Regions from separate parts of the Psychrobacillus sp. FSL K6-2843 genome, predicted to be linked through region 1. Evidence: riboswitches for the same ligand, from Rfam matches in the RefSeq annotation. Region 1 holds a riboswitch; each other region holds the start of a gene.
What was found. A riboswitch is a leader RNA that binds a small molecule or an ion and turns the genes downstream of it on or off. The one in region 1 is predicted to bind S-adenosylmethionine.
Positions count from the first base shown of each region.

Region 2: linked by a shared signal. The riboswitch ahead of metA (homoserine O-succinyltransferase) and the one ahead of MKY94_RS02485 (methionine biosynthesis PLP-dependent protein) in region 1 are both predicted to bind S-adenosylmethionine.
Region 3: linked by a shared signal. The riboswitch ahead of MKY94_RS09345 (MetQ/NlpA family ABC transporter substrate-binding protein) and the one ahead of MKY94_RS02485 (methionine biosynthesis PLP-dependent protein) in region 1 are both predicted to bind S-adenosylmethionine.
Region 4: linked by a shared signal. The riboswitch ahead of metK (methionine adenosyltransferase) and the one ahead of MKY94_RS02485 (methionine biosynthesis PLP-dependent protein) in region 1 are both predicted to bind S-adenosylmethionine.

Region 1 is NZ_CP152021.1:502,941-508,926, reverse strand. It holds gene MKY94_RS02500 (ABC transporter permease) at 1-1,001, opposite strand, end outside; gene MKY94_RS02495 (ABC transporter permease subunit) at 1,017-2,441, opposite strand; gene MKY94_RS02490 (ABC transporter ATP-binding protein) at 2,687-4,429, shown strand; SAM riboswitch class I at 4,499-4,603, shown strand; gene MKY94_RS02485 (methionine biosynthesis PLP-dependent protein) at 4,771-5,889, shown strand; gene MKY94_RS02480 (aminotransferase class I/II-fold pyridoxal phosphate-dependent enzyme) at 5,889-5,986, shown strand, end outside.
Region 2 is NZ_CP152021.1:1,978,248-1,984,233, reverse strand. It holds gene MKY94_RS09945 (GNAT family N-acetyltransferase) at 126-629, opposite strand; gene MKY94_RS09940 (site-2 protease family protein) at 839-1,285, opposite strand; gene speD (adenosylmethionine decarboxylase) at 1,586-2,401, opposite strand; gene metA (homoserine O-succinyltransferase) at 2,604-3,512, opposite strand; SAM riboswitch class I at 3,712-3,816, opposite strand; gene abc-f (ABC-F type ribosomal protection protein) at 3,906-5,771, opposite strand; gene MKY94_RS09920 (RAxF-45 family protein) at 5,880-5,986, opposite strand, start outside.
Region 3 is NZ_CP152021.1:1,871,863-1,877,848, reverse strand. It holds gene MKY94_RS09370 (phospholipid phosphatase) at 118-786, opposite strand; gene MKY94_RS09365 (PaaI family thioesterase) at 881-1,360, opposite strand; gene MKY94_RS09360 (carbon-nitrogen family hydrolase) at 1,443-2,222, opposite strand; gene MKY94_RS09355 (pyridoxal phosphate-dependent aminotransferase) at 2,308-3,471, shown strand; gene MKY94_RS09350 (PPC domain-containing DNA-binding protein) at 3,888-4,391, opposite strand; SAM riboswitch class I at 4,543-4,655, shown strand; gene MKY94_RS09345 (MetQ/NlpA family ABC transporter substrate-binding protein) at 4,750-5,568, shown strand; gene MKY94_RS09340 (ATP-binding cassette domain-containing protein) at 5,626-5,986, shown strand, end outside.
Region 4 is NZ_CP152021.1:2,828,726-2,834,711, reverse strand. It holds gene pckA (phosphoenolpyruvate carboxykinase (ATP)) at 1-1,376, opposite strand, end outside; SAM riboswitch class I at 1,595-1,711, shown strand; gene metK (methionine adenosyltransferase) at 1,902-3,098, shown strand; gene MKY94_RS14250 (gamma carbonic anhydrase family protein) at 3,346-3,861, opposite strand; gene MKY94_RS14245 (alpha/beta hydrolase) at 3,972-4,763, shown strand; gene MKY94_RS14240 (malic enzyme-like NAD(P)-binding protein) at 4,883-5,986, shown strand, end outside.

The sequences.
Region 1 (5,986 bases):
AAACGCATAATGATGTTATCTGTACGCTTGCTATAATAGCCTGCCAACGCTCCTAATGCTCCTCCAACCACGAATGGAATTAGGGTCGAAGCAAAGCCCACTATTAGGGATATTCTTGCCCCGAAAATAATTCGAGAAAATAAATCTCTTCCGTAATTATCTGTACCAAATGGATACTCAAAGCTTGGCGGCTGGAGCAATGCCTCATAGTTGTTCTCTACTGCAAAATCATAGTCAAACGTAAACCTGCTAGTTACAGACAAAGCGAACATAAGAATGATAAAAAACATTCCTAATATAGCAGTAGAATTACGAGTGATTTTATCCCACATCGTGTTCCACTTCACTATGCGTGAAAGACTGTTACTTCGGGTTTTAATGATTAAACTAATACCAAGCACAAAGTTAAAAACATTACCCGTTAGAGACGTAATGATTAATACAATGGCTAGGCCTTGCATCCACCCTGGTGCCCCTTCATCTCTGACATACTTGGCAACAGCTATCAAAGTAAATACTTGAAGAACTAAAATAACGATTAAAATACCTATTGAGGTTAAAAAAGTGTCTGACACATATGGTTTAAAAAGATTAAATGCAGAAATAACTAGGATAAACAGCTGGGTGAAAATCATCCAAATGCTAAATGTATATTCCGGTGTTTTCTTTTCTTTTATCAAGTTAAAACCAAACGAGGATACAAAGATATTAGCAGTTAATATCGCAATTATTTGGACATAGCCAAGCCTTCTTGTAGATGATTTTAAATGTCCTAGATTCAAAAGCTCTCGCTTCATTCTCCAGATAATAAAAAATTGAAGTGCTGTAAAAAAGGCATACACAGCAAAAATACTACAAGCAATCGGCTTAATCGTGCCCATCTCAAAATCAAAACTATTAAATAATAAAAATATAGTTACTAGAAGAGAAAGTACTCCTGCAAAGTTCGCCTGTGTATATTCTCGTGACAGCTTTAATGCATGTTGTTTTTTAGTTACCACTTTTACACCTACTTCTTACAATTGCTTCATCTTAGATTTTATACGCGGATCAAAAAACGCATATAAAATATCGATGAGCACATTAACCAAGGAAATGGTTATTGCAATATAGATTACTCCACCCATAATAGCCGGTATATCGGGGATAAATTGTTTATCGACAATATAGCTACCAATCCCGCTAATATTGAATACCTTCTCTGTTACAGCCGCTCCTCCAAGCATTCCACCAAACAGTAAGCCGATAACAGTGACAATCGGAATCATTGCATTTCCAATGGCGTGTTTCCAAAGCACTTGGCGTTGGTTTAAGCCTTTTGCTTTTGCAGTGATAATATAATCCTCATTTATAATTTCTAATACGGAGGAACGAGTCATCCTAGCTACTGAAGCAGTAAGTCCTGTACCAAGCACAATCACTGGCATAATAATTGATAACCAGTTTTGCGGACTATAAGTTGCAGGAAGCCATTGTAGCTTAATAGAGAAGTTCAAGATGAATATAAGTCCTTGCCAAAAGTTTGGTATGGACAATCCAATTAAAGCAATGAACATAAAGGCATAATCTAAGAAGGAGTTTTGTCTAGTTGCAGATATAATTCCTACAGGAATTGCTATTACTACTGCCATTAATAAAGAGAAGATTGCAATCATTAATGTAACTGGGAACTTATTGGCAATACTTGTTGCAACATCCTCATTACCTGTAAAGGATGCTCCTAGATCAAAGGTTGCAATTCCTTTTATTGTATTCCATAGCTGATTGAGATAAGGCAGGTCTAACCCATGCATTTGATTGAACGCAGCCATCTGTTCCTTAGTGGCACTTTCTCCTAAAAGGTTAGCAGCTGGATCAAAAGGCGATAAATATAAAATGGTGAACACCAAAACCGAAACGCCTGTTATAACAAAGATACTCATGATCAATCTTTCAAAAATAAATTTACTAAACGCATTACTATAAAGACCCAATAAAATATACATCAGTAAGCCAGGAATAAACGAAACAATTAGAAATGCAGTATTCTCTAATAAACCTAAAAAATATGTTGTATAAGTGAGTGGCTTTGTACCATTTAACTCATGTATTTCATTCATTTCATTGGATACAAGCTTTTCTACTCTATCTTCCACGAGTTTATTTATTTCTACTGTCATTTTTTCTTCATTAATTTTTTCATTAAAAAAGGCATGCTTTCGTTCATACTGCTCCTTAAACTCCTCGTATAGTTCCTCTTTTATCCCCCTTGCCACAAGTGAAGACTTTAGATCGCTATTTAAGGAAGAACTAGGATCCTTCTGCTTTTTTAGGTAAAAAAGTAGAAAGGTTATTATATGAACTGGCAAGCCAAGTAAAAATAATAAGATTCTAAAGAAAGAATGATGTTGTAGTCTTCCATAGGTCAAACTTAGTGCGTTGGAAGAAGATTTTCTTCCCATACCAAATACCCCCTCCCTATATTGTATAAATCCGAGTGGTATAGTATAGTATAGATTCGAACTACTATTAAGTCAACGCAAATAATTTGGTTCTATTAAGCGTAGGGTTAAATGCGCCATAATTGTGCGTGTTTAGTCTTCTTTTTTGTAGAAACCGCTCATATTACTTAAAATATACGCTCTCTACTGAAAGAGCATGAATCATAAATAATAAATTGAAGATTTTAATCAGATAGGTGGTTTTCATGGAAACTATTTTAAAAGTAAAAGATTTACAGATTTCTTTTTTAACAAACGACAATGAATTTGAGGCTGTTCGAGGCGTAAGCTTTGAAGTAAGAAAAGGAGAAACACTTGGCATTGTAGGAGAATCAGGTAGTGGAAAAAGTGTCACTGCCCGCTCCATCATGCGCCTGCTGCCTTCTCCCCCCTCCTTCATGAAAAATGGCTCCATTGAATTTTTAGGAGAATCTCTTGAGACAAAAACTGAAAAGGAAATGGAGAGTATTAGAGGAAGAGACATCAGTATGATTTTCCAGGATCCCATGACATCTTTAAACCCTACCATTCGAATTGGCCCACAGATTGCAGAAAGTCTTATCAAGCACCAGCAGCTTTCTAAAAAAAAGGCAAAGAACCAAGCAGTTGAAATCTTGAAGCTAGTAGGCATTAAGAATAGCGAAGAGCGCTACAACCAGTATCCTCACGAATTTTCAGGTGGTATGCGCCAAAGAGTTATGATCGCTATTGCACTTGCCTGCAAGCCAACGCTATTAATAGCAGATGAACCGACAACTGCACTAGACGTTACCATTCAGGCTCAGATTTTGAATTTAATGAAGGATATGCAGCAAAGATTTGGCACCTCCATTATTTTAATCACTCATGATTTGGGTGTAGTTGCAGGTATGTGCGATCGAGTGGCAGTTATGAAAAATGGCGAAATTGTAGAAACCGGGACAACTGAAAAGATATTTGAAAATCCTCAGCATGACTATACAAAAAAATTATTAAATGCACTTCCTCGTTTAGATGAAAGGAAGAAACCCAAGAGACCACCGCTTCGTTCCATTGGTTTAGAAAATGGCAAGCCGTTATTAGAGGTCAAATCTTTAAAGCAGCATTTCCAATTAGGCAAAGGGAATGTGCTGAAGGCCGTGGATGATATCAGCTTCTTCATCAAACCTGGAGAAACCCTTGGACTTGTAGGAGAATCTGGCTCAGGAAAATCAACTACCGGTCGGTCCATTCTTCGGTTACATGAGCCTACGGATGGAGATGTGCTTTATCAGGGAATCGCCATCAACCGTTTGAGTAAAAGTGAATTAAAAACGATGCGACGACATATGCAGATTATCTTTCAGGATCCGTATTCTTCCTTAAATCCTCGTTTAAAGGTGTTAGATATTATCGGCCAGGCATTAGATATTCATCGTTTGAGCAAAAATGCAGAGGAAAGAAAACAACGTGTAGAAGAGTTACTAAAAATGGTAGGGTTGGATTCCTCCCATGCCATGCGTTATCCACATGAGTTTTCAGGTGGGCAACGACAACGAATCGGCATTGCCCGAGCACTGGCAGTAGAGCCTGACTTTATCGTCTGTGATGAACCACTATCAGCTTTAGACGTTTCTATACAGGCACAAATTGTAGAACTACTAGAGGATTTACAGCATAGACTAGGTCTAACTTACCTTTTCATCGCACATGATCTATCTATGGTTAAGCATATTAGTGATCGGGTAGCGGTGATGTATGCTGGTAAAATTGTGGAGCTTGCGGAAAGTGAAGAGCTTTATTCTAACCCACAACATCCTTATACAAAATCCCTATTAGCAGCAATCCCTATTCCTGATCCTAAGGTAGAAGCTAAGAAAAAAAGGAAGCTTTTGGAGGAATCAAATGTAGAGGATAGATATCAATTGAAGCAATCTAAGCTTGTGGAAGTTTCCTCCGGTCACTGGGTAGCAATTCCAAATGTGAAATAACTCTTGAATTTATATTCATCCCATGATAAACTTACTTATCGCTAAATTTTGAAAATTATATATTTTTATTTCTTATCAAGAGAGACGGAGGGATTGGCCCTATGATGTCTCAGCAACCAGCCATTATAGGTGTGGTGCTAAATCCAATAGACATTTTTGTCTTGAAGATAAGAAGAATGACTTCAATCTATATTGGGGGTTCTCTTCTTATGAAGAGAGCCCTCTTTTTATTTGGCAAAATGCTTCTATTCTATATTTATCCTGAATTTTTTTATCTTAGAGTCTACTTTGTGATTTATTTTCGAAATGTTGAACCTATTAATAATAAGAGGTGAATAACAATGTCCAAAACTCACATTAATACACAATTAGTTCAATTAGGTAATCATTGTGATCCAAAAACTGGAGCAGTTAATCCTCCTATCTATTTATCCACAGCCTATAAACATCATGGTCTTGGCCAATCTACCGGCTATGACTATACTCGAACTAAAAACCCTACACGAGCTATTTTAGAGGAGGGAATAGCCAAGCTAGAGCAAGGCGATACAGGATTTTCCTGTAGTTCGGGAATGGCAGCCATTCAATTGGTCCTTTCCCTTTTCCGTTCAGGTAATGAATTGATTGCCCCAGAGGACTTATATGGAGGTACTTATCGCCTTTTCAATCAATATTCTGACTCCTATAATATTAGGACTATTTATAGTAAATTTACCTCTTACGTAGAGGTGGAATCTCTTATTACCAAAAATACGAAGGCAATCTTTCTTGAAACACCTACTAATCCGTTAATGCAAGAGATTGATATTCAGCTATACGCGGAGTTAGCTAAGAAGCATGAGTTACTTTTAATTGTGGATAATACCTTCCTAACTCCTTTTTTACAAAGGCCAATAGAACTTGGCGCAGACATTGTCATACATAGTGCTACTAAATATATCGGAGGTCACAATGATGTACTGGCTGGGTTGGTTGTATCAAAAGGCATTAAATTGGGCGAGAAATTACAGGCTAACCATAACGCAGCAGGTGCAGTCCTTTCACCATTTGATTCATGGCTGTTGATACGTGGGTTAAAAACTCTCCATCTAAGAATGAAACAGCATGAAGCAAACGCAAAGAAGTTAGTAAAATTTTTAGAGCAACAGCATTTAATAAAAGATGTTCTCTATGCAGGCAAGGGTGGCATGCTCTCCTTCCGTCTTCAAAGAAGCGAACTGGTAGGTCCTTTTTTAGAAAAGCTAAAGTTAATCATATTTGCTGAAAGTCTTGGTGGTGTGGAAAGCTTCATTACTTACCCTGCCACTCAAACACACGCAGATATACCAGAATCTGAACGGATTGCTCGGGGAGTAGATAATAGTTTATTAAGGTTTTCTGTTGGTATTGAGGAAGCGGAAGATTTAATCAATGACCTAAAGCAAGTATTTGTAGCTTTAGAGAAGGAGGTTATTGTTTAATGGAGTCTATTCATCAACAACTTGAAACTAGTTTAATTACTGCTTCAACTCGAGGTAATTATGAAAGAAGAACCGGTGCTGTGAATGTTCCAATCTA
Region 2 (5,986 bases), 1.5 Mb from region 1:
TTATGCACCTATAATAGAACTAGAATGTTGGGAACAACTATTAATGCTATAGACCTTGGTAATAATACAAAAAAACGAGGCACCATTGCCAAATGATGCCTCGTTTCATCCTACGTTAATTTATTTTAAACAAATCTCCAAAAATATAATTCATCTGTTTCTTTATAAATTTTCGCCCCACATTTTTCTAAAACTCTATGCGATGGAATATTGTCTTTATCCGTATCAGCAATAACATACATAACATCGGCCTGATCTAGCAACCAGTTTTTCATGTTATTAATAGTTTCCGTCATATAGCCGTTCCCTTGATATTCTGGAAGAGTATAGTACCCTATTACTACTTCACCATTTTCATTAGGAAGACCTTTTAACATTACTCCACCAACACTACAGTTTTGATCTTTCGAAACGATTAACCAATTGGTATACCAAATATAATTTTCTTCATCACTTAACAGTTTTGAAAGTCTAATTTCCATAGCTTGTTTAAGATCCGAACTAAGAAATCTATTTGATTCATTGATAGATAAACTCTGTTCCATTTTCTTTGGATTATCAATTAGTAATCTTAGATTTTCTGCAGTCAGTGGAATTAATATTAATCTTTCTGTGTCTAATTCAATCATTATTACACTCCTATCATAATTTTGTACGTCATTTTATAGACAAAAACAAATTTAAAAATAGGTATATGTTATTGGCAGCTACTCCCATTAAAATTTATCCAAAATAAAGGTAGCATTACACTTTGCCGTCCAATATTGTATGGTCATTAAAGTTTATCATTCCAGAAATATCCTGTCTATTCCAATATGTTTTTACTATTAACTTCTAACTAATTCTTATATAGTTCTATTAATTGTTTACCGTCCGTAGCACCTATTATTGTATTAAGTGGAATTAGATTGATTAAAACAGTTAGATACGATACAAAAATAAAACTATCCAAATAGTTTCTAAAAACTAGGAATTCATAACCAGTTAATAAGTGAAGTACTATAGCAGAAATAAAGTTAAAGAAAACTCCCCCTAAGTAATAAAATGTTTTTTGGCTTTTACTTAATTTCTCATGGTTTTCTGAAAAAACTCTTCCTCCAAAGAAGTAAACTTTTTTTATGAGAAAATTATTTATCTGTAAAAGTGTATTACCATTCCCTATAGAGAACTCACTTACTTTCGCACCAAATATTTTCAAAAAAAATGCGTGTCCAGCTTCGTGAATGAGTGCAATAATTGGGCTAATAAACAAAGTAATAATTATGAAGTTTATTAAAAAGTCCATCTTTTCATCCCCTTTCTAACATTTACGGAGAAAGGGTTATAATGTTTCGAATATTTCTGAATATTAATTTTCAGCCATATTATTTCATGAAGTAAGAGTCGTCTAAGTAGTTCACTGAACATTAAATGATAAATCAACCTTTTTTATGACTATTGTCTTACAACTGGTTTATTCGGCTATAAAATTTCTTTCCGGTCATAAATTTTTCTATCCGGTCATAAACTTGGTCTATCCGGTCATAAAGTCCATTCTTCACACAAATGAAAAGCTCTGAGTGATTTACTCAGAGCTTTTTTCAATTTAATCTGATCGAGTCATGTTTTTTGCGTAAAAGATTTCGTCCATTTCTGTTTTTAGCTTTTTCGTTATCAATATTTTTTCTTCTTCTGAAAGTTCATCTTCGTTGTAGCCAAATAGGTAATTATTCAAGTCAAACTGCTTTAGCTTACATTTAGTATGAAAAATATTTTCCTGATAAACGTTAACATCGATCATATGGTAAAATTCCTGCAAAGCATCTGGGATATAATTTTGAATGGAATTAATATCGTGATCTATGAATAATTTATGGCCTTTCACATCTCTCGTGAACCCTCTCACTCGATAATCCATGACCATCACGTCAGTTTCAAAGGAATGAATCAAATAATTTAGTGCTTTTAATGGAGAAATTTCTCCGCAAGTAGAAATATCTATATCTGCTCTAAAAGTACTGATTCCTTCATCCGGGTGATATTCCGGATAAGTATGAACAGTAATATGGCTTTTATCTAGGTGACCAAGTACAGTTTCTGGTATTGGCCCCGGAGATTGCTTAAATGATTCTATCGGTGTTTGATCGACAGGTCCTTCCGATACTAAAATGGTTACACTTGCACCCTGCGGCTCGTAATCCTGCTGTGCAATATTTAATATATTCGCTTCTATAATTTCGGATACTTTGGTTAGTATATTAGTTAAGCGTTCAGCGTTATATTGCTCATCAATATATTCTATATATTTTTCCCTTTCTTCCTTGGTTCTCGTATAACAGATATCATACATATTAAAGCTTAGTGTTTTCGTTAGATTATTAAACCCATGTAACTCGATTCTTTGTTTTGGTGTCAAACTCATAGACCTAACCTCGCTTCCAATAAAGTGTAAATCAATTCCATTTAAAAATATGTTTCTTTGCATAATACAATGTCTCTTCTCTTTTGTTTTCCCTAATATCTGAATAAATAAAACTAAAAATAGGAAAAACTCCTGTTTAAATAAACAGGAGTTTAATATACAAGACAAATAATACTTCCTTCTGACTGTTCAATTAAACATATTATTCCCAATCATAAGGTGTAGCTTGGTATACATAGTAATTTAACCAGTTTGAAAATAATAGATGCGTATGAGCCTTCCATGTATTCAATGGTTGACTAGAAGGATCATTGTTAGGGAAATAGTATTTAGGCATCTGAACCTCTATTCCTTTGTTGAGATCTCTATTATATTCCTCTGCTAAAGTATTTGCATCATACTCTAAGTGACCAGTCACCATCACATATTTGTTGTCATTCGATTTCACAAGAAAGACTCCAGCTTCCTCAGAATTGGCAAGTACGGTTAGGTGCTCATTCTTTTCAATTTCTTCTCTTGAAACAGATGTATAACGCGATACAGGGGCATTAAATTCGTCATTAAATCCTCTTACTAGATCCTCGACCTGATCAATTAAAATGTGCCTAAACACTCCTGAACACTTTTGATCAAGAGGAAATTTATCAATTCCATAATGGTAATAAAGAGCTGCTTGGGCACCCCAGCAAATATGTAACGTTGAGGTCACATTCGATTTAGACCATTCCATGATTTCCTTCATCTCTCTCCAGTAATCTACTTCTTCGAATGGAAGTTGCTCAATTGGAGCACCAGTAATAATCATCCCATCATACTTTTTTTCCTTAATTTCATCAAATGTCGAATAAAATGTATTTAGATGAGTTTTACTAGCATTTTTAGATTCGTATGTTGCTGTATTCATAAATGTTATATTTACTTGTAATGGTGTATTACCTAAAAGTCTTAGTAGCTGTAACTCTGTTTTTTCTTTTTCAGGCATAAGATTGAAAATAACGATGTTGAGTGGACGAATATCTTGTGTATATGCTCTTTCTTGATCCATTACAAAGATTTTCTCTTCTTTTAATAATTTTGTTGCCGGTAATTGTTTTGGAATATTAATAGGCAATTTATTTCCTCCTTATAGAAAAGCACTAGAACTAACGTTTGTACAGTGAAAACATAGATACAATTACAAAGCAATTCAGATTTTACTTGAACCTTGTGGGTAAAGTCTGAGCTAGACAACCAAAAACCAGATACTTTTTTTCAAACAAAAATGCCCCTCTTTCCATGTAAGAAAAGAGGGGCAGAAAGTTGCTCTTTAGCTCTTATCTTCCAAGATAATGTCTTGTAGGAGTTAGCACCTTTCTGTAAAACAGAGGTTGCTGAAGCTTCAACGGGCCTAATCCCTTCGCTTCTCTTGATAAGAATATTTAATTGTTATAATTATTTGTCAATAAATAATATTAGCATGGTCTCTTATTTATATCAACCCATTTTCAAGAATAGCCTATTAATCTCATAGTTCTAACCACTTCTCCATTAATTGTTCCAACTGCTCTTCTGCGTGCAATTTCTTCAAGCTTAATGACTCATAGATTGACCAGTCTGCCTCTAAGTTAATCTGATTTTCTAAGTCACTTATTATCTTCTCTAGCTCATTTATTTGGTGCTCTAGTGGAACCTTATTTTCTTGTTTAGTGGTTGGTGATTTTTTTATGGGATGCTGCTCCTTTATTTCTTTCTCCGAATTTTGTTTAGAGCTAAATTCAACCCATTTTTCTCTTGCCCATTCAAACGGGCCTTCATAAGTTGTAAGCTTGCCATTCTCTAGCCAAACAGTTCTTGAAAATAGTTTATTTAAGAAATATCTATCATGGGAAACAGCAATAATTGTTCCACTAAAATCATCGAGTGCTTCTTCTAACACCTCACAAGAATCAATGTCCAGATGGTTAGTTGGTTCATCTAATATTAAACAATTGATGTCTTGATGCATTAACTGTGCTAGACGAAGACGCATTCTTTCTCCACCGCTTAAATCAGCAACTCTTTTGAAAACATCGGGTCCGTAGAACATAAACTTCGCTAAAATGTGGCGCGCTTCTCCTTCACTAACGTTCACTTCACCTCTGAAAATATCTATCAATCGAGCTTTTGGATCTCCTATCTCAAAATGTTGAGATAGGTAGCCAAGTCTTACATTACTCCCAAATCGAGCTTCCCCTATATCAATTGTTTCTTCCCCTCTGAGAATATTTAATATGGTTGTTTTACCCGTTCCATTTCTTCCTACTATAGCAAGTCGATCTTTCCAATAAACATGCATATCTGTGTCATTTAAAATCTTTTTATCTCCAAAGCATTTGGAGACGCTCTCCATTATTACTACTTCTTTTCCACTTCTAGGTGCTGCGTCAAATGTCAGGTTCATTTTTTTAGGATCTATCAAAGGCTTTCGAACCTTTTCCATACGTTCTAGAGCTCGTTCCATATTTCTCGCTTGTCGATGAAGTCCTGCATTTGGAGGAACAGCCTGATTAGCCCAAATTTTCAATCTCTTAATGGCTTCTCTCATTTTTTTTATCTTTTTTTGTTGTTCCTCATATTGCTGGAATTCACGAGTCAGCTTTTCTTCCTTCTCTATTAAAAACGAAGAATAATTACCATGATAAAGTGTTAACATCCCGTCCTCAAGATCGGCAACATTAGTGACAACCGTATCTAGGAAATATCGGTCGTGTGAAATTAAAACTACAGTCCCTGAATAGTTAACCAAATATTCCTCCAGCCACTCTATAGCATACAAATCCAAATGATTGGTCGGCTCATCCAAAAGTAATAACTGTGGTCTGGTTAGAAGAAGCTGTCCAAGCATTATTTTTGTTTGCTCACCCCCACTTAAACTTGAAAAAGTCTGATTGACAAAGCCACTTAGCTGTAACCCTTGAATTACTTTATCAATTTCCGAGTCAATACCGTATCCACCCTGTAAAGTGAATTTTTCCTGAATATCCCCATACTGTTTTAAGAGCTTTTCTAATATCTCAGAATCAGCTACTGCAAGCTCATGTTCTAGTTCGCTCATCTTTTGCTGAAGTAGCCTTATATCCTCAAAAGCATCATATAGCAGATCTTTCCCTGTAATATGGTTTTCAAAAGTGGGGATTTGAGCAAGATAACCTATTTTTGTCCCCTTTTTGAAGGTTATCGTACCTTGATCTGGTTTTTCTATACCTGCAATCATTTTAAAAAGAGTTGTTTTACCGCTTCCATTTCTACCAACTATCCCTAATTTTTCTCCAGACCTTACATCCAAGGTTAAATCCTCAAATATTGTGTTTCCACCAAGCATTTTACTAATTTCCTGTATTTTACATATCATTCTAATTCGCTTCCTCTCCAAAATATAGCTGGAAGCATTTTTCTGCATACAAAAAGACTGCTCCATAAGCGAGCAGTCTCCTAAATGTGGTTCAGAAAGAATGGCTTATCAGCTGTGAATTTCATGTAACTGTTTAAAAAAGGACAGACTGGTCCCGTTCTTAGTAAATCCATGAGTAATCGCACAGGATATGGATAAAAATCCCAAAATAAATC
Region 3 (5,986 bases), 1.4 Mb from region 1:
TATTATTACATGAAAAGTATAACTCCCAAAGGAATACTCACTTATCACTTATTAATATTTAAATTTACACGTAAAGTTAAAGATATCTTATATCCTTGTTTTATGCTTTTTCATTTTTTAATAAACACGTAGTTTATCTTCGACTAGCCTTCTTTTTGTCCAAACAAGTGTAAATAACAAGAACAATTCAAAAGCATTTGTCACCGCTCCGCTATCTACATTTATTGGTACTGCGCTTCCTATGGTCATCACGATTGCACCTATAAAAAATACTGCCCACTTTGTTTTCTTCCAAAGAATAGCACTAGCCACAATCAATACTAGTGTTACAAGGAGAATCATAACTGGGGGCCCAGAAGCTTCCTTGGTGGAAACATATCTTAGAACCCCATATTCCTCAGCAGCTTTTAATGTAAGTTGAGAGGCTTCCAACCACACTTCTATACCTATTAAAATTACCGTATAAATAATACCTACTATGGACAACCATTTTTTCTGAGCCCATAATACCCCACTTTCCTTCAATGTACCAGTAGCAAATAAAACTAGTAAAGGTGTTAAAAAAGCATGTGTCCAAAACCTTAACAGATTCAATGTCTCTAGCAACTCTCCCTCACCAATCCATTTACCAAAAGCGATAATTCCATTGTCATAAATGAGAGCTAATATTATAAGATAAATAAAACTAGTCCACTGTGGTAAATCCTGCTTCCTTATTCCGATTAAGCCCCAAATAAGCAATGCTATATAGGAGCCTGTGAAAAATAAATATAGAAAAGTATCCATTCCATTTCCCTCCTTTATTTCTTCTTTCCCATAAAAGAAAGGGTATAATCTTATAAAATAAAAACACAGGAAAAAGTCTCCTGTGCTAACGTTATTATTTATTTGTAAATGTTGCAGGCATAACTACAGCGATGACTTCCCCTTTAGCGCAAAGCGTATCTCCTGCGTAGACTTCTGAAATTACCTTCCATTTTTTCGGATGAATCTCTTCCACCGTACCTATCGCTTTTAGTTCGACCTTTTGAGGCGTAGGCTTAAGAAAATCGACATGGAGGGACCCTGTGACAAATCGTGGCGGTGTTTCTCCACTGCCAGGCTCAAAACCATTTTTTCGGTGAAGTGCAAGAGCTGCCGAACCAGTTCCATGACAATCCACTATTGCTCCAATTAATCCACCGTATACAAAGCCAGGAATTGCAATATGCTCTTCTCGTGGATGATAAACAGTTTCTGTTTTGTCTCCATTCCAATAAGTCTTTAAATGATACCCCTCTTCATTTAAACGACCGCATCCATAGCACCAAGCAAAGTCATCTGGATATTCATCTTGTATTGCCAGTTTATGTTCTGTCATTATTTCTCCCCCTTTACAAAACCATACAAAAAAGCCAATTAAACGTCAACTGAATTAAATAGTTTTCTAAAAAGAAATATTATTATTTATATAATGATTCTCTTCTATCTTGAAATACAGGAATTCTACCTCTTACTTCTTCTACTAGATTTAAATTAATATCTACTAATCCAATAGTTTCTTCCTCGTTTCCTACCCAAACTATATCTCCCCATGGAGCAATTACCATCGAGTTTCCATTGAACTGATTGTTCGGATCTTCTCCTACTCGATTTACTGCAACTATATAGCATTGATTTTCAATAGCTCTTGCCTGTAAAAGTATTTTCCAATGGTCTATACGTGCTGAGGGCCATTGAGCAGGAACAAAAATTATTTTGGCACCATTCAATGAGTGAGCACGAAACCATTCCGGAAAGCGTAAATCATAACAAATAACGCCTCCCATCGTCACTTCATCCAACATAAAAATATTCTTACTGTCTCCAGCTTTTAAATATAAATGCTCATCCATTAGCTTAAATAAATGGGCCTTGTCGTACTCAGCGATTAGCTCTCCCGAATGGTTTACGATATACATGGTATTGTAAAAGGAGTTCTTTTTTTTCGTCGAAACCGAGCCACCCACTATATGTATATGTAATTCTTTCGCAAGTTTAACTAGAAATTCCTTCGTCTTTACCCCTTTATCATCTGCTATATCTTCTAATCTCGTTAAATCATATCCCGTGTTCCACATCTCCGGCAAAACTATAAGATTTGCTCCTTGTATAGCTGCTTCTCTAATTTTCTTTTCTACTCTTTTAAAATTTTCTTTTGGATTACCAAACGCTATATCTAACTGAACACAAGCTATTTTCATTTCGCCACCACCTATAGACATAATACTAAAAAGATTATAAGATTTGACTAATATATGCAACTATTTAGAAAAAGAGGTATTGTCCATGGAATTTTCTGATCGTTTAAAAAATCTCCCTCCCCAATTTTTTGCAACATTAGTACAAAAAGTAGCGAAGGCTGTGGCAGAAGGTAGGGATGTTATCAATCTCGGACAAGGAAACCCTGACCAGCCGACACCTGACCATATTGTACAAGCGCTATCGACAGCAGCACAAAGTCCGCTTTCTCATAAATATTCTCCCTTTAGAGGTATAAACGAGCTAAAGCAAGCGGCCGTAGATTTTTATTCTCGAGAGTATGACGTTAATATAGATCCTAATAAAGAGGTAGCCGTACTTTTTGGTACTAAAATAGGTTTAGTAGAGCTACCTTTAGCTATGATGAATGAGAAGGAATTAATGCTCCTTCCTGACCCTGGTTATCCAGATTATCTCTCTGGAGTAGGACTAGCAAATGTGCAATTTGATACTATGCCACTGTTAGAAGAAAATGCGTTTCTACCCGATTACAAGCAGCTTACCCCGGACCAAAAAGAGGCAGCGAGACTAATGTATTTGAATTATCCTAATAATCCTACGGGAGCCTCTGCTACTTTAGAGTTTTTCCAAGAAACTGTTGAGTTAGCAAAGGAAAATGATATAGCCATTGTCCATGATTTTGCTTACGGAGGCATCGGCTTTGATGGGAAAAAACCTATTAGTTTCTTACAAGCAAAAGGTGCTAAAGAAGTCGGAATTGAAATGTATACGCTATCCAAAACCTATAATATGGCAGGCTGGCGCGTAGGGTTTGCCTTAGGTAATTCTAAAATGATTGAGGCTATCAATATTATACAAGACCATCTTTTTGTCAGCCTCTTTCCTGCTATTCAATCTGCAGCAGCAGAAGCACTAAATGGGTCTCAGGAATGTGTGGAAGAATTAGTGGCACTCTATGAAAAAAGAAGAAATACTTTCATAGAGGCTTGTCGCAAAATTGGTTGGAATGTGAAAGCTCCTGAAGGCTCATTCTTTGCATGGCTTCCTGTACCAAATGGCTATACTAGTGAACAATTTGCTGACATACTTCTAGAAAAAGCAGATGTTGCTGTCGCTGCTGGCAATGGATTTGGTAAACACGGGGAAGGTTATGTACGCATCGGACTTTTAGTTGATGAGGATCGCCTGATTGAGGCTGTTGACCGTATAGAAAAGCTAGAACTTTTTTAAGAATTAGTTACTGTTATCATCTAAAAGATGTTTAAGTGAAGTTAAAAGACACTAATTTCTATGAAAATAATTGATAAATTGTCTTTATAACCGCATAAAAATTTTTATGACCGGATAGCGCGATTTTATGACCGGATAAAAATTTTTATGACCGGATAGCAACGTTTTATGACCGGATAATTTTTTTTATGACCGTTCAATAAAAAACAAGCTTAATCCTCTGGAGGTATCTTACATGAAAAAATTTATAGGACTATTTATACTTGGTATTTTAGTTTATTTTCTCATCACAATATTAATTAGTGTGTTTAAGTGAAATAGCCAACAAAATAAAAAAAGACTACAAAAGTAGTCTTTTTTTATGTCATATTCTATTGTTTATTTGAATTCTTTTATATGTTAACCTACTACACTTTCTATTCCTCTATTGTCCTGGGGAACTTGCTCCCTTGCTCAATCGGATAAAACTGAATTGCACCAGTCTCTTCATCATGTTTCCGATGGAATTCCATCCCTTTTACTTCGGCTAAGACTAGGTCAACCGTAATTACAGGATTCTCACCTTTGATGAAGTGACCTCCAAAAACAGCACCATATTGATCACACATTGATCCGTGAAAATGTGTGGCATATTTTCCTTCTTGCTGACATATAACTCCTGTACCATGTAAAAATTCTATAGGTCCTTCTTTTACGATCATTTCATTATAGGCTACACCTATTTTCGAGGAATCAGCTGGAATTAAATAGACAAAGCCACATTTTTGAAAGCTTCCAAAGCAGCTAACGACAGTGGCAGAAGTAATTTGATTGGCTTCACATATTGCTTCTATCCCTTCTATCAAATCTGTTCCATATTTTAATCTAGCACCAACTATTCTCTCAAAATCACCTACTGCAAAATTTGCTCTTATTGTCATGTCGATTCCTCCAATTGCATAATTATTTATTATCTTATAATTTTAATCTTTTCTAAAAAATTTTACTATTAAAAAATAGCTCTTGACTTTGTTAGTTTAGTATAGTAAATTTTCATTTATAGAATAAACGAAAAACTTAATAGCTTATTATCTCTTATCAAGAGTAGCTGAGGGACTGGCCCGTTGAAGCTCGGCAACCATCTATACCAAAAGTATAGAAAGGTGCTAAATCCTGCAAAACATTTTTGTTTTGGAAGATAAGAGAGGACAATGCATTTTTGTGTGCCTCTCTTTCTTTTTGAAAGAGAGGCTTTTATATTTATTCGAATTCTTTAATAATTATTAAGGAGGAATTTTAATGAAAAAGGTTGGTTTAGTATTATCAGGAGTTCTATTAACGGGGTTGCTTGCGGCTTGTGGTGATGAATCTAAAGGTGACAAAGCCTTAGATGAAAATAAATTAGTCATAGGTGTAACTGCTGGTCCTCACGAACAAATAGCTGAGGTTGCAGCAGAAGTTGCAGCAAAAGATGGACTAGAAATAGAAATTAAAGCTTTTTCTGATTACATACTTCCAAACACAGCACTTTCTGAAGGTAACCTAGACGCAAATAGCTATCAACATGAGCCTTTTCTTGATGCTTTCAACGAAGACCATGGTACTGAGCTAGTACCAGTTGGTAAAACTATTTTAAACCCAATGGGTATTTACTCTGAAAAATTTAAATCGTTCGAAGATTTACCAGAAGGTGCCACATTTGGATTACCAAACGACCCAACTAACGGTTCACGCGCATTATATATACTAGAGGAAAATGGCTTTATTAAAATTAAAGAAGATAAAAAAGAAAATGCTTCTATTTATGATATCGAAGAAAACCCTAAGAATATTGAATTTATCGAATTAGAGGCTGCTCAAATACCGAAACAGCTTAGCGAGGTAGATGCTGCAGCAATCAATACAAATTTTGCTTTGGCTGCTGGCATTAACCCGAAGGAAGACTCAATTCTTTTAGAGTCATCTAACTCTCCATATGTGAACTATATCGTTGTCCGCGCGGAAAACGAAGATGATCCAACCGTTCAAAAGTTTGTAAAAGCTTATCAATCAGAGGAAGTCAGAACATTTATCGAAGAAGAGTTTCAAGGTTCTGTGTTAGCAAGCTGGGATGAGTAGAAATAACAAAAACGTTGCCGCAACCGGTAACGTTTTCTTTAGAAAGGAAGATTTAACATGATAGTTTTAGAGAATATTACAAAGGAATTCATCAGCAAAAGCAACACAGTAAAGGCTGTCAGTAACGTAAGTCTTCATGTAAGAAAAGGTGAAATTCACGGAGTTATCGGCTATAGCGGAGCAGGGAAAAGCACACTTATCAGATGTGTTAACCTGCTCGAAAAGCCAACAAAAGGCAAAGTATACATTAATGGCGAAGAAATAACCCCCCTTCCCCTTCCTCAACTTCGAAAAGTCAGAAACAAAATAGGCATGATTTTTCAAGGATTTAACCTTTTAAAAACTGCCACTGTTTACGACAATATCGCTATACCTTTAAAGCTGCTTGGCTACGACAAGAACGAAGTTAAAAAAAGAG
Region 4 (5,986 bases), 1.8 Mb from region 1:
ACTTCGTTTAATTTCCCTTCAATCGCTGCACGGACCATTGTACGAGTGTAAGAAAGCTTCATACGACTTCCTACGCCATATTCTCCACCAGTCCAGCCAGTGTTCACTAGAAATACTTGTGCTCCATGCTCGTCAATTTTCTTACCAAGCATTTCTGCATAAACTGTTGCATGCAATGGAAGGAATGGAGACCCGAAGCATGTTGAGAATGCAGGCTGAGGAGAAGTAACTCCACGTTCTGTACCAGCTAATTTAGACGTAAACCCACTTAAGAAGTGATACATTGCTTGCTCTTTAGTAAGTTTGCTGATAGGAGGTAGCACGCCAAATGCATCTGCAGTTAAGAAGATGATTGTATTTGGATGACCCGCTACAGATGGATCTACAATATTATCGATATATTGAATTGGGTAAGCTGCACGTGTATTTTCTGTTAAAGAGTTATCTGCATAATCTGCAACTCGTGTTGTATGGTCAACAACAACGTTTTCTAAAACAGTACCAAATTTAATAGCGTCAAAGATTTGTGGTTCATTTTCTCTTGTTAGGTCGATACATTTTGCGTAGCAGCCACCTTCAATATTAAATACACCATTATCTGACCAACCATGTTCATCATCACCGATTAGCTTTCTTCCAGCATCAGCAGATAATGTAGTTTTACCTGTACCTGAAAGGCCGAAGAATAACGTTACATCGCCTTTTTCTCCAACGTTAGCAGAGCAGTGCATAGGCAAAATATTTTGTTCTGGCAATAAATAGTTCATAATAGAGAAGATAGATTTTTTCATTTCTCCTGCGTATTCTGTTCCACCAATTAAAACAATACGTTTTTCCATAGAAACAATGATAAAAGTCTCTGAATTTGTTCCATCAATAGCAGGATCTGCTTTGAAGTTTGGTGCGCTGATTACAGTAAAGTCTGCTTTATGAGCTACTAACTCTTCTTCAGAAGGACGGATAAATAGTTGGTGAGCAAAAAGGTTATGCCAAGCATACTCGTTTATTACTTGAATGCTTAGACGCGAATCCTTATCAGCACCAGCAAATCCTTTGAATACAAATAGTTCATTTTGTTCTTTTAAATAGTTCATAACTTTTGTATATAGTGCTTCAAAATGAGAAGATGAGATAGGTTGGTTTACAGAGCCCCAATCGATTTTGTCTTTTGAGATAGGTTCATCAACAATATACTTGTCTTGTGGAGAACGTCCTGTATATTTGCCTGTCTCTGCTTTAACAGCTCCAGTTGAAGTTAGTACTGCTTCTCCTCTAGAAGTAGCTTTTTCCACCAATTGTGGTACTGATAATTGAAGGCTAATGTTGTTACCAGCTAACAATTCGTTCAGTTCGCTCACAGTATCGATTGAATTCATTTAGTATTACCATCCTTTTTTAATTTTTATCTCTTCATGTAAATAGTCAACATAAAGAGGATTTTTCATTGATATGTGAAATAGTATAACACATTACACTAAATAGTCTACACTAATAGAAGCCCATTATTGGAATAATTTTTGTTTTTGAGAAAAAATTACATTTAATCGGTTGACTTATAACTAATTTTTACGTATGATGGTGAATTGAACGGATACTCTTATTCCGAGCTGGTGGAGGGGTCAGGCCCTGTGAAACCCGGCAACCTGTAATTGAAAAATCATTACAAAGGTGCCCAACCTGAGACAAGGTGAAATTCCTTGATTGATAAGAGTGAAAGGTGTTTATGATATTAATCCCTTTCCTCATGTAATTACGTGAGTGAAAGGTTTTTTTATTTTACATCGCCCTAAATCCTTGTGTGCCAAGTCCGAAGCAGCTTCAAGTTTACTATTGGCTTGACATGGGAATGAGTACCGTATCAATTCCTGAGAGAAATCTCGCAGGATATAGGAGGGAATCTTTTGACACAACGTCGATTATTTACATCGGAGTCAGTAACAGAAGGGCATCCAGATAAAATTTGTGACCAAATTTCTGATGCTATATTAGATGCAATTTTAACGGAAGACCCTAATGCACGAGTTGCTTGTGAAACAACCGTTACTACAGGTTTAGTGTTAGTTGCAGGAGAAATAACAACTTCTACATATGTAGACATACCTAAAGTTGTACGTTCGACTATCCAAGAAATTGGTTATACACGTGCTAAATACGGCTTTGACTCTGAAACTTCAGCAGTTTTAACTGCGATTGATGAGCAATCCGCTGATATTGCTATGGGTGTAGACCAAGCGCTAGAGGCTAGAGAAGGTGCGATGACTGATTCAGATATCGAGGCTATTGGAGCAGGAGACCAAGGGTTAATGTTTGGTTACGCATGTAATGAAACTCCAGAGCTTATGCCATTACCGATCAGTCTAGCTCACAAACTTGCCCGTCGCTTAGCACAGGTTCGGAAGGATGAAACTTTAGACTACTTACGACCAGACGGTAAAACACAGGTAACAGTTGAATATGATGAAAATAACAACCCTGTTCATATTGATACGATTGTTATTTCTACACAACATCACCCAGAAATAACTTTAGAACAAATCCAAAGAGATTTAAAAGAGCATGTTATAAAACCGGTAGTACCTACTGATTTAATAACAGAGGAAACGAAATACTTTATTAACCCGACGGGACGCTTTGTTATTGGTGGTCCTCAAGGTGATGCTGGACTAACTGGACGTAAAATTATTGTTGATACATACGGAGGTTATGCTCGCCATGGAGGAGGAGCTTTCTCTGGAAAAGATCCAACAAAAGTAGACCGTTCTGCAGCTTATGCCGCTCGTTATGTAGCAAAAAATATTGTTGCTGCTGGTCTTGCAGATCGCTGTGAGGTACAACTAGCGTATGCAATCGGTGTAGCACAACCAGTTTCTATCGCAATCGATACATTTGGTACAGGAAAAGTAGCAGAGGCGGATTTAGTATCATATATCCGTGATCTATTTGACCTTCGTCCAGCTGGAATTATTAAAATGCTAGACCTTCGTCGCCCAATTTACAAGCAAACGGCAGCTTACGGACATTTCGGACGTACTGACATCGATGCTCCATGGGAAAAAACCGACAAGGCAGAGCAATTAAAGCAAAAAGCGGGTATTTAAGAATTCAGAGACTTCCTTCTATTGGAATGCCTCGCCTAAAGAAAGAAGGTATTAAGAGGCTAGCCTCTTAATACCTTTTGTTTTTTTCAAACAATTATACAGCTTAACGGTAAATAGGCTGACCAAATAAATGGATCTATTTACTCTTAATGGATTATTGTATAAAAATAACCGGAGTCAAATTTATAAAAATTTTAAAATTAGGTGTTTCTTAATTCTAATTTATTCTATTTTAAATTCGATCTTTCTATAAGGGTTTGATGGATTTATAGTACTGTCCTTTTTCAGCATATTCATGAATAATTCGTTGGACATCTTTTTTATCTTCGTCATTCAATTCACGTATAATCTTAGCTGGACTACCGAATGCTAAAGTATTAGGCGGGATTTTTTTCCCTTGAGGGACAAGACTACCAGCTCCAATAAATGCTCCTTCGCCTATTTCTGCACCATCTAAAATAATGGACCCCATGCCTATTAATGCGCCTTTACGTATAGTACAGCTATGTAATGTAACCTGATGGCCAACAGTTACCTCATCTTCAATTATGAGTGGATTATTTGGGCTTTGATGAAGGCAACTTAAATCTTGAATACTAACTCTGCTTCCTATTATAGTAGGGGCAACGTCCCCTCTTATTACCGTATTAAACCAAATTGTAGTCTCTGGACCGATTGTAACATCACCTGTGATTGTGACATAATCAGCAATATAGGCAGATGCATCAATCGAAGGTTTCTTATCTTTGTATGGATAAATCAAAATAGACACGCTCCTTTGTTTTTCTAGAGTATAATTAATCCTATCAAACAAATCGAAAGAAAGAAATAAATAGGACGTAGAGAGTGTTACAGAAATGAGGTATGTTGAACATGTGGAAGTGGGAGTCAGATGAAAAGGCTAAAGCGGTTGTAATTATTGTTCATAGTGCCTATGAGCATCACAGACGTTATGCTTGGCTAATCGAAAAATTGCGAAGCTCAAATTGCCATATAGTGATGGGAGATTTGCCAGGTCACGGGGAGTTAGTGAGAACCAAGACCATTCACGATGAATCCTTTGATCTTTATAAAGACTACATAAAGCAAGCATTGCAGGTTGCTGTTTCATATGACCTTCCTATTTTTATAGTAGGACACGGGCTTGGAGCAACCTTAGTTATGAAGATGTTACATAAGATAGAGGTGGAATATGCTGGTGTTATCTTAACATCTCCGTGGCTTTTGTTAAAAAAACTTCCTTCCAAGTGGACAAAGGCATTAGCTAAAATCTCTGTGCAGCAGAAGATCAATCATGACATTGAACTAAAGGAACTAACTAGAAACTACAGCGCCTATCAAGATCTAGTAAACGATCCGTATTATCGAACGATTATTTCACATGATTGGTATAAAGAGCTTGAAAATGAGATGAAAACTGTAAGCCAATATCCCGAATCTATTCCTAATGTCCCTGTTTTATTAATGACGGGAGAAAGAGATAAGATTACGGACACAGCAGCAGCCAAAGCATGGTTGAAAAAACAGGAGCTATCGGATTATCAATTCAAGGAATGGAAGAATTGTTTTCATGATCTGTATTTAGAGCCAGAAAGAGAAGAAATTTTTACATATTCTCACTCCTTCATTAATAATGTACTGAGATCTATCGGTTATATCGTTTAAAATGCATCTTTTTTTCAAACAAACATATTGAGCAACAATTAATCTTCATTTTTATAAATGGGGATTTTTTGTGTTATAATCATATAATTGAAAATAGAGTAAGAGATTAGGAGAGAGATATGGAAAACCAACATATTATTCGTAATATTATCGTCGAAACACCTTCAAAACCTGGTAACTTTGCTAAGGTAGCGACTGCCATAGGCATGGGAGAAGGAGATATAGGAGATATCACTACTTTAAAGAGTGGTGCATTGACAACTATTCGAGATATATCCGTTACGAGCAAGTCTAAAAAAGACTTCGAGCTAATTATAAAAAACATTGAAGCAATTGGAAATGGTGTGAAAATCCAAGCTATCAGTGATGATGTGTTAAAAGCCCACGAAGGCGGGAAAATTGCAATGAAGAGCAGATATGATGTCCGCTCATTAGGAGATTTGCAAAGAATCTATACACCTGGAGTGGCAAGTGTATGTATGGAAATTGTTAACGAACCAGATAAGGCCCAATATTTCACTTCCATCGGAAACTCCGTTGCTATTGTAACGGATGGTACCGCTATTTTGGGTTTAGGCAACATTGGTTCCGTGGCAGGTATGCCAGTAATGGAAGGGAAATCTGTACTATTAGATCAGTTCGTTGGATTGAGCGGAATACCAATTCTATTAGATACTAGTGATCCCGATGAGATTGTAGAAACTATAAAGCATATTCACCAAGGATTTGGTGCAATTCTATTAGAAGATATCGGTTCACCGCATTGCTTTGAAATAGAAGAAAGACTGAAAGCAGAGCTTCCAATACCTGTTATGCATGACGACCAGCACGGCACAGCTGTAGTGGCTTTAGCGGCTATACTTTCTGCTTGCCGAGCTACTGAGGTAAACATAAAAAATGCGAAAATTGGTCAGATTGGCTTAGGAGCTGCGGGATTAGCTATTTGTCGTATGTTAATGGCTTACGGTGTGGAGGAAGTGTATGGCTTAGACCGTCAGGAAGCGGCTAAAGAGCGTCTTCTTCACTATGGAGGAAAAACGATTGATTCATTAGAAGAGATGATGAAGAATTGTGATATTATTGTTGCTACGACAGGTGTCGAGGGATTGATTAAACCTGAGATGGTGCGAAAAGGTCAAATTATTTTAGCACTTTCCAACCCTAATCCAGAAATCCTTCCATCTATTGCTATCGCAGCGGGAGCAGCCTTTGCAGCAGATGGT